3 regions of the Streptomyces sp. NPDC006733 genome follow, and region 2 is predicted to be linked to each of the others. Evidence: riboswitches for the same ligand, from Rfam matches in the RefSeq annotation. Region 2 holds a riboswitch; each other region holds the start of a gene.

Region 1 (5,037 bases), on a different contig from region 2:
GCTGCCGGCGGTACTGCGACGACGCGCTCGCCGTCGTCGCCGGTACCGCGATGCCGCCCGGCGCGCCCTGGTCGTACTGGGCGCAGGGCACGCTCGATCTGGGCCTGGGCCGGGCGCAGGCGGCCCTCGACGGGCTGGAGCGGCTCACGCGCGAACCGCTGCGGCACCACTTCTGCGCCACCCGCAGCATCCCCGACCTCGTCGAGGCGGCCGTCCGGCTGGGGCTCGGCCCGCGCGCCGCCGAGCCGTTCGCCCGCTTCGAGCGGTGGGCGGCCCGTACGCGGCAGCCCTGGTGCGACGCGCTGGTGCTGCGCTGCCGGGCGCTGCTCGCCGCCGACGCCGGCTCGGACGCCGAGGCCGAGGCGCACTACACGGCCGCGCTGCGGCTCCACGACGAGCACCGCCGCCCGCTGGAGCACGCCCGTACCGCGCTGCTGTACGGCGAGTGGCTGCGCCGCGCCCGCCGCAAGAGCGAGGCGAGCGGCCACCTGCGGGCGGCGCTGGACGTGTTCGAGCGGCTGGGCAGCCGTCCCTGGGCGGAACGGGCGGGCGGCGAACTCGGGGCGACCGGCACGGTGGCCCCGCAGAGCCGCGAGCCCGGGGTGCTCGCCGGGCTCACGCCGCAGGAGCTGCAGATCGCCCGGCTCGCCGGGCAGGGCCTGTCGAACAAGGACATCGCGGCCGGGCTGTTCCTCAGCCCGCGCACCGTCGGCTACCACCTGTACAAGGCGTACCCGAAGCTCGGCATCGCCTCGCGCGGCGAACTCGCCGCCCTGTTCGAGTGATCGCCCACGACCCGGGGGGCCGCCGGGAGATGCTGGTCGGATGAACGCACCTGATCAGGCTCTCCGGGCACCGGGCAGGGTGCTCGCCCTCCACGTCGACGGCGTCCCCGCCACCGAGATCGGGCCCGGCATCCTGCTGCGCGAACTGCCGGGTCCCGCCCCGTTCAGCTTCTGGGTGGTGGACTTCGCACCGGGCTCGCGGTGGCCCGGCGTCGACGTGCACGAGACCGTCGGCGAGGGCTACTACGTGGCCGAGGGCGAGGTCATCGAGGGCGACCGGCGGCACGGCCCCGGCACGTACGTCCTGCTCGGACAGGGCTCCAGCCACCAGCCGCGCTCCGAGACCGGGGCGCGGGTGTTCGGCTACAACCACCCGGCCGCCGGCTGACCGCGCGGGCCGCTCGTGCCGTCCGGGCGTTCGTGCGGCAGCAGCCCCGCACCCCGGGAACGCCGCAGTGCCCGCCCGGGATCAGGTCCGGGCGGGCACTGCGGCGTCGCGCGAGGCGTCGCGGGACAGGTCGTACGGGTCGGGCGTACGGGTCAGACGCTCACGCCGTGCTCGCTGAGGTACGCGACCGGGTCGATGTCCGAGCCGTACTCGGGGCCGGTGCGGATCTCGAAGTGCAGGTGCGGCCCGGTCACGTTGCCGGTCGCGCCGGACAGGCCGATCTGCTGGCCCGCGCTGACGGTCTCGCCGGCCGAGACGGACAGCGAGGACAGGTGCGCGTACTGCGAGTACTTGCCGTCGCTGTGCTGGATGACGACCTGGTTGCCGTAGGCGCCGCCGTCGCCGGCGGAGACCACGGTGCCGGCCGCGATGGCCTTCACGGTGGTGCCGGTCGACACGACGAAGTCCACACCGGTGTGGTAGCCGCTGGACCAGCTGGAACCCGACTGGTGGTACGGGGTGCCGATGCCGGCGCCCGAGACCGGCGCGGTGTAGCCGGACGAGGAGGAGGACGACTGCTCCGACGACTGCGAAGAGGACTTCGTGGACGCGTCGCTCTTGGTCTCGGTCTTCTCGGCCTTCTCGGCCTTCTGGACCGGAGCCGCCTTCTTCGTCTCCGTGGAGGACGAGGAGGAGGACTTCGAGGAGGACTTCGGCGCCGCGTCCGCGGACGGGGCGGAGTGCTTCGGCGCGGCGGCCTTGGCGCCCAGGGCCAGCGTCTGGCCGGGGTGAATCAGGTCCGGGTTGCCGCCGACCGTCTCCTTGTTGTCGGAGTACAGCTTCTGCCAGCCGCCGTCGACGTGGTGCACGTCGGCGATCTTCGACAGGCTGTCGCCGCCGACCACCTGGTAGGACGTGCCGGTGCTCTTCGCGGGGGCGGTCTTGGCCACCGGAGCGGCCTTGGCCACCGGCTGCGCGGCAGCGGCGGCGACGTGCGCGGCGGCGTGGGTGCCCGCGCTGGTGTCGGCGGCGAAGGCGTTCGAGGACATGGCCAGCGGCAGCGCGAGAGCGGCGCCGCCGGTGCCGGCCGCGACGCAGATGCGGGTGAGCCGGGTCATGCGGGAGCTGCGGTGCTTTCCCTTTGCGGGCATGGGGGAGTTCCTCTCCTACGCCGGCGAGGTGAGCTGTCGGGTTCGGGCTGGAGATGCCCGGCCGCGGCACGCACCGCCAAAGGCGCGGCGTACTGCGACTTCACCCCAAGCCGTTCCGCGATTTCCGGGAACGGCACTTACCTGGGTCCCCCGCTCCTGCCGTAGAAGTTTGGTGTGTGGATCACCGGGCAGCGGCAGGACTAGGCGTTCCACCCGGTGGGACCCCGCGGGCATTCGACCCGTGGGAGAGCCGAAGCTAAACGAGCGACCGAGCTTCCGGCAACATTCGCCGGGTGAGCCGCATATCACGTGCATAAGCGCCCGCTCGTCTTTGTGACCGTGAGTCGGCCGACCCGATCCGAGCGTGTGCGATTTCTTGACTATCCGTGAACGGAAAGGCCGGAGGCGTTATCAGGCGCCCGTATCGGAAACGCACCGTGGAGAAGTCCGCAGCTGTGCGTGGCCCTTGTGTGAGCCCGGTCACCCGGCGGTCCCGCCGTGAGCGCCGTCACGTGCCGAGCGGCGCCTGCGCGGGGGCGTTGCGGGGGTCCAGGACGCGGCTGAGGCGGTGGGCCGCGACCCGGAAGCCCACCGCGGGCCAGTGCCCCGACGCCAGCGGCGAGGCGGAGTGCCAGCGCGCGCCGATGTGCCGGTAGTCGTGGTCGTACGCCCAGGCCACCGCGGTGGCCAGCAGGATCCGGCTGACGCCCTCGCCCCGCGCGGACGGCTCGACGTACGCCTCGGCCAGCTCCACGCAGGCGTCGGGGGTGACCGGGCCCGCCGCGGCCGGGGCGAGCAGGACCATGCCGATCTCCTCGCCGCCGCGGCCGGCGATCCAGGCCGCGCTGCGGGGGTCGGAGAGGGTGCCGGTGTAGCGGGTGCGCAGCGCGGCCAGGGCGGCGTCTGACTGCGGCAGGAACATCGCCGACTGCCGCTGGTGGCGCGCGGACTCCGCGGCCATCCGGCCGATCTGCGGCAGGTCGCCGGGGCCGGCCCGGCGGATGCTCAGCCCGTCCACACCGCGCGGCTGGCGGCCGCGGGGCTTGACGGCCATCAGCCCGTACATCTCCTCGAACCCGAAGCCCAGCCGGCACCAGTCCAGCGCGGCGGTCTCGGACGCCGGCAGCTCCACGTAGTGCACCGGCCGCCGCTGGGCGACGAGCCGGGCGGCGGCCTCGGCGTAGAGGGCGAGCAGGGCCGCGTTGTCGCGCTGCCCCGGCGCCAGGGCGTACCCGCCGTGCCGGACCACCGCGGAGCGCGGGTGGCTGCGGAGCGCGGCGGGGGTGCCCTCGTCGAGGTCGAGCGGCGAGGCCGCGAGGTAGCCGACGGGTCTGCCGCCGCTGTCGCGGGCGAAGTACGCCTCGGTGTCCTGCTCCGCGAGCAGTTTGCCGAGCAGCTCCTCGCCGGTGGGGGCGCCCGCCGGCCGGCCCTTGCGGGCGTGTCCGGACCAGCGGTCGTACAGGGCGGCGGCCTCGGGTATGTGCTCGGCGCTCATCGGCGCGATCGCGAACGTCATGGTGGGTGGCGACGCTAGCCGTCCGCGCGGTCCGGCGGCAAGGGATGTCCGCTCCACGCCGGGTGCCGGGGGTCGTCGGCGTGCACGAGGACGTCCGCGGCCTCCGCCGGACGGACCTCGTCGGCGTACCGGTCGAAGGCGGGGAGCATCCAGCGCTCCTCGTCCGGGGTGCGGCGGGCCAGGGCCGCGGCGGAGAGCCGCAGATGGACCGTCAGGTCCAGGTCGAGCCCCTGGCCGAGCAGCAGTTGACCGTCCAGCAGCAGGACGCCGCCGGGCGGCAGTTCGACGTATCCGGCCCGGGTGGAGCGGTCGGTGGCCGCGTCCCACAGCGAGGGCAGTACCCGGCCGCTGCCGCCGGGCGCCAGCGGGTCGAGGACCTCGCGGCGCAGCGCGCCGGTGTCCAGCCACAGGTCGTAGTACGCGTCGGCGTCCTCGCGGCCGTACTCGAAGCGCAGCGAGGCCGGGCGCCAGAAGTCCGCGGCGCGCACCCGCAGCACGCGGTGGCCGCGGGCGGGCAGTTCGGCGGCGAGCGCGTCCGCCAGGGCGGCCGGCTCCGCGGCCGGAGCACCGTCGACGGCCACCCGCAGCCACGGGGCGCCGGCGGTGGGGGTGAGGCCGGCCGCCCGGTCGGCGAGGGTCTCGGCCAGCCGGGTCCAGGTGATCGGAGTCAGCCGCATGAGCGGCATCGTCGCACACGGCGCGCCACGTCCTGGCCAGGGTTCGCCGAGGTCACTCGGCCGTCCGGGCGACGTGGCTGCGCCATCGGTGTGGCGGCCGACATGACGCGCGACGGATGCGGCAAGGCTCGCGCCGAAGTCGCTCCGGCGGGCTTCCGAAGCGACCATTCGGGGGGAATTTCCTACAAATCACCCGTTTACCACTTACCACTACCTATTACTTTTTGTGAGCCTGGAAGAACTCATGGTGACCGTCCCCATCACCCAGGAGAAAGTCCAATGATCCTGTCCATCTCCGGTGTCGTCCTTCTCGGCATCATCGCCTTCCTGTTCTTCCGCAAGGACGGCCTGAAGGTCTCCCACCTTCTCGTCTGCTCCCTGTTCGGCTTCTACCTCGCGGGTACCGGCATCGCCCCGAGCATCAAGGCCGGCGGAGCCAGCCTCGCGAGCCTGCTGGGCGGAATCAAGATCTAGGCCGTCCGCGACGGCAGCCCCACGGGGCCCGGGGCGCATGCCGGCG
Region 2 (5,037 bases):
CCCGCCCGAGGACCAGGACGACTTCCGCGACTGGGCGGGGATGATGATCCGCCACGGCGGCGGCCCGCGCGGCGGCGTCGCCCGGTCGGTGAAGAAGATGCGCGCCTACCTGCTGGAGCTGATCCACCGCAAGCGCGCGGACCTCGGCGACGACCTGATCTCCGGGCTGATCCGGGCCAGCGACCACGGTGAGCACCTGTCGGAGAACGAGGCCGCGGCGATGGCCTTCATCCTGCTCTTCGCCGGGTTCGAGACCACCGTCAACCTCATCGGCAACGGCGTCCACACGCTGCTGCGCCATCCCGAACAGCGCGCCCTGCTCCAGGCGTCGATCGCCCGCGGCGAGACCGGGCTGCTGGAGACCGCCGTGGAGGAACTGCTGCGCTACGACGGGCCGGTGGAGCTGGCGACCTGGCGGTTCGCGACGCAGTCGCTGACGATCGGCGGGCAGCTGATCGGGGAGGGCGAGCCGGTGCTCGTCGTGCTGGCCGCGGCCGACCGAGATCCCGACCGGTTCGACGGGCCCGACACGTTGGACCTGGCGCGCCGCGACAACCAGCACATCGGCTACGGGCACGGCATCCACTACTGCCTGGGCGCCCCGCTGGCCCGCCTGGAGGCGCAGTCCGCGCTGGCGACGCTGCTGACCCGGCTGCCGGACCTGCGGATGGCGGCGGACCCCGATGACCTGCGGTGGCGCGGTGGTCTCATCATGCGCGGACTGCGGACGCTGCCGGTCGCGTTCACCCCGGAAGCCGCACTTCCGCCCGCTAAACCCTGATGGAGCGTCAAAAATGTCCGGTGCGCGAGGTACGGGACGGAATCGACCGTGACCTGAGCGTGATGATCGCTACACCGACTTGTGATGCGATGGTCAACACCGCTACGTTCTGCGGTCATCGCAGGGTTGCCGCAGCTGACGCGGGACCGTAGTCGATCTTTTTTGGAGTGGGTGACCGCATGCTGAAGTCCGGGAACGGCAGACATCGCCGACCGCGCCAGGCCTCGACCGCCGTCGTGGTGGTCGCGGTGACCGGAGCGGGGATCGCCCTGCCGCTGCTCGGTGCGGGTGCCGCGCAGGCGGCCGATGTCAAGGTCTGGGACAAGGTGGCGGCCTGCGAGAGCAACGGCCTGTGGAGCGCCAACCCCGGCAACGGTTTCTACGGCGGACTGGCGATCACCGCGGACACCTGGGAGCAGTACGGCGGCAAGGTCTACGCCGAGCGCCCGGACCTCGCCAGCCGCTCGCAGCAGATAACGGTCGCCGAGACGCTGCTCGCCGAACTCGGCCCGGAGGCCTGGCCCGGCTGCGCCGAGCCCGCCGGGCTCGTCTCCGGCGGAGCGCCGCCGGCGGTCGACCCGGGCTCGATCCTGCCGTCGGTCCCCGTGACGACGCCGACGACGCCCGCCACGAAGCCGACGGCGCCGACGGCTCCCGGGGTGCCCACGACCCCCGCCACGCCCACCACGCCCCCGGTGACCACGACGCCGCCGGTGGGCACGGCGCCGACGACCCCGTCGACGCCCACCGGCACCCCGGTGACGGACGACCCGGCGACCGGTCCGGCGACCGATCCTTCGGGCGGCTCGACCGCCGCCACGCCGACCACCACCCCCAAGGCTCCCGCCGTCATCTCGGACCTCGCGGACACCACCCCGGGCCGGAGCCAGGGCCGGCACGCCAAGCCCGGCTCGCCGGACACCGCCGACGGGACGGCCACCGACCGTGCCTCGCGCGACGCGGACCGCCTCGCGGGCTCCACCGGCACAGGGGACGCGAACGGCGCCCAGAACACCGGCCAGGGCGACGTGGCGGGCGACGGCGACTACGTCGTGCTGCCCGGCGACAACCTGTGCGACATCGCCGCCGACCACCATCTGCAGGGTGGATGGAAGGCGCTGTATGGGGCCAATGACCGGATTGTTGGGGACAATCCGGACCTTATTCTCCCGGGCCAGCACCTCGACTTGAGCTACTGAGACCCTCGGCGGACCGCTGGAGACGATCCCGGCACCCCCGGATCCTGTGACAAGGGTCTCCGTGGCGGCTGTGACGGCCCGGTTGCACTGCGTCGCATTTCTCCCTTCCGACCTGCGAATCTGTGCGCCCGCTCAGTCGGATGGGGGACATGTCGCCCACCCCGGGGATGTTTGTCCTCGCCGGGATCGTGTGCTTAACGTCGTACTGCTCGCCACAGCGGGCCCCGCCGGTCAGGATCGCCGAGTCCTGCCGCCGACCGACGGGAACAGTCGACGCGAAAGCGCCGTAGGCAGGAGCGGGGGACCCAAGGTCTTCCGCCGGCCCGGACCCGAACTCGTGGGGGACGGACCGGCTTGGGGTGGAGCAGCGCGGTGTGAACCGCGCAGCCGGGCAACTCACGCCCGAACCCGACAGCTGACCTCGTAGGCGTCGGTGAGGATGAAACACCATGGCTAAGCACCGCCGCGCGTCCAAGTTCACCCGCATCGCCGCGCTCGCCGGCGTCACCACCGCCGCGATCGCCGTTCCCCTGATGGGTGCCACGGGCGCCTCCGCCGCCTCGGTCGCCACCTGGGACGCTGTCGCCCAGTGCGAGTCCGGCGGCAACTGGTCCATCAACACCGGCAACGGCTACTACGGCGGCCTGCAGTTCTCGCAGTCCAGCTGGGAAGCCGCGGGCGGTACCGCGTACGCCTCCCGCGCCGACCTCGCCACCAAGGGCCAGCAGATCGCCGTGGCCGAGAAGCTTCTCGCCATGCAGGGTCCCGGTGCCTGGGCCTGCGCCGGCGCCGGCAACCTGACCGCCGGTGGCGAGTCCGCCCAGGTCGACACCTCGGGTTCCTCGTCCTCCTCGAAGAGCTCCACCTCGGACTCCTCGTCGCGTGACTCCTCGGACACCGCCAGCCGCGGCACCGAGAAGCGCACCCCGGTGAAGAAGAGCAAGCCGGCCGCCAAGCCGGTCGAGACCAAGAAGGCCGAGAAGGTCGAGACCAAGAAGGCCGCCCCGGTCCAGAAGGGTGACGGCGAGTACAAGGTCGTCGCCGGTGACAGCCTCTCCGAGATCGCCCAGGCGCAGCACGTGGCCGGTGGCTGGGAGAAGCTGTTCGAGCTGAACAAGTCCATCGTCAGCGACGCCGACCTGATCTACCCGGGCCAGCAGCTGCACCTCGGCTGAGCACCTCCGCTCGGCTGATCCCCGAAAACTCCCCGGCCAGGCACGCACTCCCCCCGAGCGTGCCGGGCCGGGGTTTCGGCTTTAGCCACGCGGACGGCGGGCGAACGCCGTGTGGACGTAAGACGACGTTGGTCACCTGTTGTCAGCCTTTGGGCCCCTTTTCGTCTCGCGGGTCGGCCGATCGACGGGTCCACCCTCCCCGGGCGGTTAGGCTCGTGTCGCAAAGCGCAGAGAGACACGCATCAGCTGTACACAGCCTGAAGGAGACACTCGTGCCGTCCATCGACGTCGTCGTAGCCCGGGAAATCCTCGACTCACGAGGCAACCCCACCGTCGAGGTCGAGGTCGGCCTCGACGACGGCAGCACCGGCCGCGCGGCCGTGCCGTCCGGTGCCTCGACCGGAGCCTTCGAGGCCCTGGAGCTTCGCGACGGTGACAAGAGCCGCTACATGGGCAAGGGCGTCGAGAAGGCCGTTCTCGCCGTCATCGAGCAGATCGGCCCGGAGCTGGTCGGCTACGACGCCACCGAGCAGCGGCTGATCGACCAGGCGATGTTCGACCTGGACGCCACCCCGGACAAGTCCTCGCTCGGCGCCAACGCCATCCTCGGCGTCTCGCTCGCCGTCGCGCACGCCGCCTCCGAGGCCTCGGACCTGCCGCTCTTCCGCTACCTCGGCGGCCCGAACGCGCACGTGCTGCCGGTCCCGATGATGAACATCCTGAACGGCGGGTCGCACGCCGACTCGAACGTGGACATCCAGGAGTTCATGATCGCGCCGATCGGTGCCGAGTCCTTCTCCGAGGCCCTGCGCTGGGGCGCCGAGGTCTACCACACGCTCAAGGGCGTGCTGAAGGAGCGCGGGCTCTCCACCGGCCTGGGCGACGAGGGCGGCTTCGCGCCGAACCTCGACTCCAACCGCGAGGCCCTCGACCTCATCGTCGAGGCCATCAAGAAGGCCGGCTACCAGCCCGGCCAGGACATCGCGCTCGCGCTCGACGTCGCCGCCTCCGAGTTCCACAACGAGGACGGCACGTACGACTTCGAGGGCAAGAAGATCTCCGCCGGCGAGCTGTCGGACTACTACGCCGAGCTGGTCGCCGCGTACCCGCTGGTCTCCATCGAGGACCCGCTGAACGAGGAGGACTGGGAGGGCTGGAAGGCCCTCACCGCCAAGCTCGGCGACAAGGTCCAGATCGTCGGCGACGACCTCTTCGTCACCAACCCGGAGCGCCTGCAGCGCGGCATCGACGAGGGCTCGGCCAACGCGCTGCTCGTCAAGGTCAACCAGATCGGCTCGCTCACCGAGACCCTGGACGCGGTCGAGCTGGCGCAGCGCAACGGCTTCAAGTGCATGATGTCGCACCGCTCCGGTGAGACCGAGGACGTCACCATCGCCGACCTCGCCGTCGCCACCAACTGCGGCCAGATCAAGACCGGCGCCCCGGCCCGCTCCGAGCGCGTCGCCAAGTACAACCAGCTCCTGCGCATCGAGGAGATCCTGGACGACGCGGCGGTCTACGCCGGCCGCTCCGCGTTCCCCCGCTTCAAGGGCTGATCGGCGGTACCACCCGCACGTCTGACCTACGTCCCCGTCCCCGGTCCCGTACCGTGGCCGGGGACGTAGGTACGTGTGGACGAGGGGAGACGGCGTGGGGGCGGACCGGTTTGCCACCGCGGCGCGGCTGAAGGCGATCGGCCAGGAGGCTCAGGCCCGCGTCTACCGCGCGGCGACCAGGCGACCCGCCCCGCGGCGCAGCAAGCTCACCGGGCGGGCCGCGCTGCTGGCGCTCGTGCTCTGCGCCCTCATCGTCGCCCTCGCCTATCCGATGCGGCAGTACATCGCCCAGCGCTCGGACATCGCCGACCAGCGCAAGGAGGCCC
Region 3 (5,037 bases), on a different contig from region 2:
CGGCCACGTAGCCGGTGATGACGGGGCCGTCGCCGGCGTCCGTCCACAGGTTCTTCGCTCGGCGGCCCGCGTTGCGCTCGATGACGGCGTTGGCGGCCGTGAGGATCGTCTGGGTGGAGCGGTAGTTCTGCTCCAGCAGGATCGTCGTCGCCTGCGGGTAGTCCTCCTCGAACTGGAGGATGTTGCGGATGGTGGCGCCGCGGAAGGCGTAGATGCTCTGGTCCGCGTCACCCACCACGCACAGCTCGGCGGTGTCGTCGCCGGTGCCGACCAGCTCGCGCACCAGGGTGTACTGAGCGTGGTTGGTGTCCTGGTACTCGTCCACGAGGACGTGGCGGAAGCGGCGCCGGTAGTGCTCGGCGACGTCCGGGAACGCCTGGAGCAGGTGCACCGTGGTCATGATGATGTCGTCGAAGTCCAGGGCGTTGGCCTCGCGCAGCCGCGCCTGGTAGAGCGCGTACGCCTCGGCGACGTGCTTCTCGAAGGGGTTCTCCGCCTGCCGGGCGTAGTCCTCCTCGTCGATCAGCTCGTTCTTGAGGTTGGAGACCTTCGCGCTGAACGACTTCGGCGGGAACTGCTTCGGGTCGAGGTCCAGGTCCCGGCAGACGAGCGCCATGAGCCGCTTGGAGTCGGCCGCGTCGTAGATCGAGAAGCTGGAGGTGAAGCCGAGCTTCTTGCTCTCGCGGCGCAGGATCCGCACGCACGCGCTGTGGAAGGTCATCACCCACATCGCGTTGGCGCGCGCGCCGACGAGGTCGCCGACGCGCTCCTTCATCTCGCCCGCGGCCTTGTTCGTGAAGGTGATCGCGAGGATCTCCCCCGGGTGCGCCCCGCGGGTGCCCAGCAGGTGGGCGATGCGGTGCGTCAGCACCCGCGTCTTGCCCGAGCCGGCGCCCGCGACGATGAGCAGCGGCCCGCCCGCGTGCACGACGGCGGCGCGCTGCTGCTCGTTCAGCCCCTCCAGGAGCTGGGCGGGGTCGACCGCCGGGCGGGCGGCCCCATCCCGGTAGTACGCGTCCCGGCCGCCTTGCGGGGGTCCGTTGAAGCGCCCCCCGAAGAGGTCGTCCGCCGCATCGTCCGGCCCGTGCGCGGAGCCGTGCTCCGGGGGCGGCGGGACGGATTCCGACGCGTGGTCGGGGGCCTGGAGGTCGGCCAGGAAGCTGTCGTCAAAGAGGCTGCTCATCGCCTCCCGAGTCTAGGCGCCCCCACTGACACCTCGTACTCAGCTTGCGGGAGTCCGCCAGGAGCGCTCCGCGAGCGCTCACTCTCCGCTGTCGTACCCGCCCACTGTGCTCACATCACGAAATGGTTTCGGGCCTATCGGACACCGGTCTTCCCACAGGACACGAGTGTTGGCTACCGTGCCGGACCAGACGGTCCGTCCTCCCCTTCGGCAACACGCCGTCACGGACCGTCTCCGCTGAGTGCGGCCGCGAGGCCGCAGCCGGGGACCCATCAGCACCACTGGGGTGAATCGGCCCGCACGGGGCCTCCCGCGAGGGAAGTCCCGCACGGACCGTAGGGCGACCTTCCGACAGCCCGAACCCGACAGCTAACCCGGTAAGCGGTTCACGGAAGGGCTTCTGCCTTGGCGTCGCACCGCAAACCCCGCCCCGGCATCCGCGCAGGGCTGCTCACCACGGCCGGCCCCCGTGCGGCCGTCGGCCTGACGGCGGCGGCCCTGGCCACCGTCACCCTGCTCGGCGAGACGGCGAGCGCGGCACCCGCGCAGCCGCAGCCGCCCTCCATCGAGGAGGTGCAGGCGAAGGTCGACGCGCTCAACCATGACGCGGAGGTCGCCACCGAGCGCTACAACGGCGCGAAGGAGCAGGCCGACCTGCAGAGCTCCAAGGTCGAGACGCTGCTGAACCAGGTCGCGCAGCGGACGGCGGCGCTGAACGACGCGCGGCGGGTGCTGGGCCAGTACGCGGCCGCCCAGTACCGCAGCGGCGGCGTCGACTCGACGAGCACCTTCCTGCTCTCCGACACTCCGCAGGAGTTCTTCGACCAGACGCATCAGATGAAGCGGATGACGGGCAACCAGAAGGACGCCGTCGAGACGTTCCGCGTCGAGCAGGCCACCACGACGCAGAAGCGCGGTGAGGCGGTGAAGGGCCTCGAAGCGCTGAACACGTCACGGACGAAGCTGGAGACGGAGAAGCAGACCGTCAAGGCGAAGCTGGCGGAGGCCCAGCGGCTCCTCAACACCCTGACCGCCCAGGAGAAGGCCCGGCTGGCCGCGGCGGCGGCCAAGAAGGCGGAGGACGACCGCAGGCGCGCCGCCGAGATCGCCGCCAAGGAGAAGGCCGCGCGGGAGGCCGCCTCCAAGGAGGCGGCGAAGGACCCCGGGGGCGACACGGGGACCGGCACCGGCGGATCGTCCGGCACGGGCACCAGCTCGTCCCAGGCGGAGAAGGCCATCGCCTTCGCCCAGCAGCAGATCGGCAAGCCGTACGTGTGGGGCGCCACGGGCCCGAACTCGTTCGACTGCTCGGGGCTCACCCAGGCGGCCTGGAAGGCGGCCGGCATCGACCTGCCGCGCACCACCTGGGACCAGGTGAAGTCGGGCGACCGCGTCTCCACGTCGGAGCTGCGCCCCGGGGACCTGATCTTCTTCTACGACGACATCAGCCACGTCGGCCTCTACATAGGCGACGGCAACATGATTCACGCGCCGCACACCGGCACGGTTGTCAAGATCGCACCCATTACCCAGATGCCCATCTATGGGGCCTCGCGTCCGTCTTGATCCGGACAAGACGGTCACAATAGGTAAGGTAACGATGCGATTTCGCTCACCTTCCGAAGGAAACTTCCCAACAACGGCCCCAGTTGGCTACGGTGACCCGCTAGGCAGATCGTTCCCAAGCCGGCGCAGTGCCGACGGCGAACTGCCTCCGCTGAATGCGGCCGCGAGGCCGGAACCGGGGACCCACACGCAAGACTTGGGGTGAATCGGGGCGAACGTCCGCACAACGGACGCCAGCACCGTAGGGCAGCCTTCCACAGCCCGAACCCGTCAGCTAACCCGGTAAGCGGACCACGGAAGGAATGTCTGCCTTGGCGTCGCACCGCAAACCGCGCCCGCGAATACTCGCCTCCACCGGCCCCCGCGCCATGGTGGGCCTGACCACGGTGGCGCTGGCCACCGTGACCCTGCTGAGCGAGTCCGCGAGCGCCGCGCCCGCGAAGCCCTCCATCACGGAGGTCAAAGCGCAGATCGACGACCTTCGCGAGAAGGCCGAAGTCGCCACGGAGCACGCGAACGCGGCGAAGGAGAAGACCGACCAGCAGCGCGCGAAGGCCGACCTGCTGCTGGCCGAGGTCGCGAAGAAGACGCAGAAGCTGAACGAGGCCCGCGAGACCCTGGGCCAGTTCGCCGCCGCCCAGTACCGCGAAGGCGGCGTCGACCAGACCACCGCCCTGCTGCTCTCCGACAACCCGGAGAAGTTCCTCGAGCAGTCCCACCTCGTGGACCGTGTGTCGGCCACGCAGGAAGAGGCCATCAAGGAGTTCCGCACCCAGCAGACCGCCGCGACGACCGAGCGCACCAAGGCCGCCGCCAGCGTCGCCGACCTCGCCGCCGCGCAGACCAAGCTGGCGGCCGAGAAGAAGAACGCCGCCGCCAAGCTCGCCGACGCGCAGAAGCTGCTCAGCAGCCTCACCGCCGAGGAGCAGAAGAAGGTCAAGCAGCTCGACACCCAGCAGTCCGGCAGCGGCAACAGCGCGTCCTACACGTACAACGGCCCCGCCAGCGGCCGCGCCGCCCAGGCGATCAGCTTCGCCCTCGCCCAGCGCGGCAAGCCGTACGTCTCCGGCGCCACCGGCCCGAACTCGTACGACTGCTCGGGCCTCACGCAGGCCGCGTACCGCTCGGCCGGCATCAGCATCAGCCGCACCACGTACACCCAGATCAACGACGGCCAGCGCGTCTCGCAGTCCGCGCTGCGCCCCGGCGACCTGGTGTTCTTCTACTCCGGCATCAGCCACGTGGCCATCTACCTGGGCAACGGCGAGATCGTGCACGCCCCGCACCCGGGCGGCGTCGTCGAGGTCGGCAAGATGAGCTGGATGCCGTTCGCCGGCGCAGTGCGCCTCGCCTGACCCCTTGGCCCGGATCACCGGTCGGCCGGTCCTCCTGCTCGCCACCGCCGCTGTGGGCGGTCTGGTCCTCGCGGCCGGTGCGCTGCGGGCAGGGGGCGGCCGATCGGTGTTCGACGGCTCGGACGGCTCGGGCCCGCTCTCGTACCACGGCGGCTACCTCGCGCTGCTGGCCCTCGCGTGCGTGGTGGGCGGCGCGCTGCTCGCCGCGCGCTACCGCCGGGCCGTCCAGCACATCGACAGCCCCGACCCGGCCGCCGAACGCCTCAAGGACGCGGCGCTGCCGCTGCTGACCGCCGCCCTCGTCCTGGTGCCCGTCGCCGTGCTCCTCAGCCACCGCAGCGAACCGGCGGGTGCCGAGCCGCGGAACGAGCCGATCCCCACCGCGACGCCGAGCGGGCCGCCCGTCAGCGAGCAGCCGGCACCGCCGTCGGACGCCACCGGACAGCCCTCGGACGGATCGTCCTTCGACCTGTTCCACCTGCTGCTCCTCGTCGGAGCGGCGCTGGCCGCAGCCGTGATCGTCGTCGCGCTCGTCCGCTGGCTGCGCTGGTACCTGGCCGGCCGGTCCGGAGCCGGCCTCCAGCTGATCCCCGGCAGCCCCGACGCCGCCGGGAACGCGCTCGCCGGCGCCGTCGACTCCGGCCGCCGGGCCCTGCACGGCGAGGACGCGCGCGCCGCCGTGATCGCCTGCTACGCGGCGATGGAGACCACCCTCGGCCGGTCCGGGATCGCCCGGCTCGACTCGGACAGCCCCACGGACCTGCTGCACCGCGCGGTCGCCGGCGGCACCCTGACCGGGACCGCTGCCGGGGAGCTGACGCAGCTCTTCCGCGAGGCGCGGTACTCCAGCCACCCGATGGACGACGGCCACCTGCGACGGGCCGGCGCCGCCCTCGACACGATCGCGGCCCAACTGGCCGCCGCGGCACGGGA

Evidence for each region. A riboswitch is a leader RNA that binds a small molecule or an ion and turns the genes downstream of it on or off. The one in region 2 is predicted to bind cyclic di-AMP.
Region 1: linked by a shared signal. The riboswitch ahead of ABZ721_RS03490 (LysM peptidoglycan-binding domain-containing M23 family metallopeptidase) and the one ahead of ABZ721_RS01880 (transglycosylase family protein) in region 2 are both predicted to bind cyclic di-AMP.
Region 3: linked by a shared signal. The riboswitch ahead of ABZ721_RS16470 (NlpC/P60 family protein) and the one ahead of ABZ721_RS01880 (transglycosylase family protein) in region 2 are both predicted to bind cyclic di-AMP.

Annotation. Positions count from the first base shown of each region.
Region 1 covers NZ_JBEYJD010000002.1:274,398-279,434, forward strand. The annotation lists gene ABZ721_RS03480 (AAA family ATPase) at 1-785, shown strand, start outside; gene ABZ721_RS03485 (cupin domain-containing protein) at 826-1,173, shown strand; gene ABZ721_RS03490 (LysM peptidoglycan-binding domain-containing M23 family metallopeptidase) at 1,326-2,324, opposite strand; cyclic di-AMP (ydaO/yuaA leader) riboswitch at 2,330-2,509, opposite strand; gene ABZ721_RS03495 (GNAT family N-acetyltransferase) at 2,833-3,840, opposite strand; gene ABZ721_RS03500 (uridine kinase) at 3,855-4,517, opposite strand; gene ABZ721_RS03505 (hypothetical protein) at 4,797-4,991, shown strand.
Region 2 covers NZ_JBEYJD010000001.1:417,052-422,088, forward strand. The annotation lists gene ABZ721_RS01870 (cytochrome P450) at 1-781, shown strand, start outside; gene ABZ721_RS01875 (transglycosylase family protein) at 961-1,980, shown strand; cyclic di-AMP (ydaO/yuaA leader) riboswitch at 2,253-2,425, shown strand; gene ABZ721_RS01880 (transglycosylase family protein) at 2,430-3,155, shown strand; gene eno (phosphopyruvate hydratase) at 3,428-4,711, shown strand; gene ABZ721_RS01890 (septum formation initiator family protein) at 4,806-5,037, shown strand, end outside.
Region 3 covers NZ_JBEYJD010000016.1:96,128-101,164, forward strand. The annotation lists gene pcrA (DNA helicase PcrA) at 1-1,183, opposite strand, end outside; cyclic di-AMP (ydaO/yuaA leader) riboswitch at 1,409-1,583, shown strand; gene ABZ721_RS16465 (C40 family peptidase) at 1,589-2,749, shown strand; cyclic di-AMP (ydaO/yuaA leader) riboswitch at 2,889-3,054, shown strand; gene ABZ721_RS16470 (NlpC/P60 family protein) at 3,052-4,104, shown strand; gene ABZ721_RS16475 (DUF4129 domain-containing protein) at 4,109-5,037, shown strand, end outside.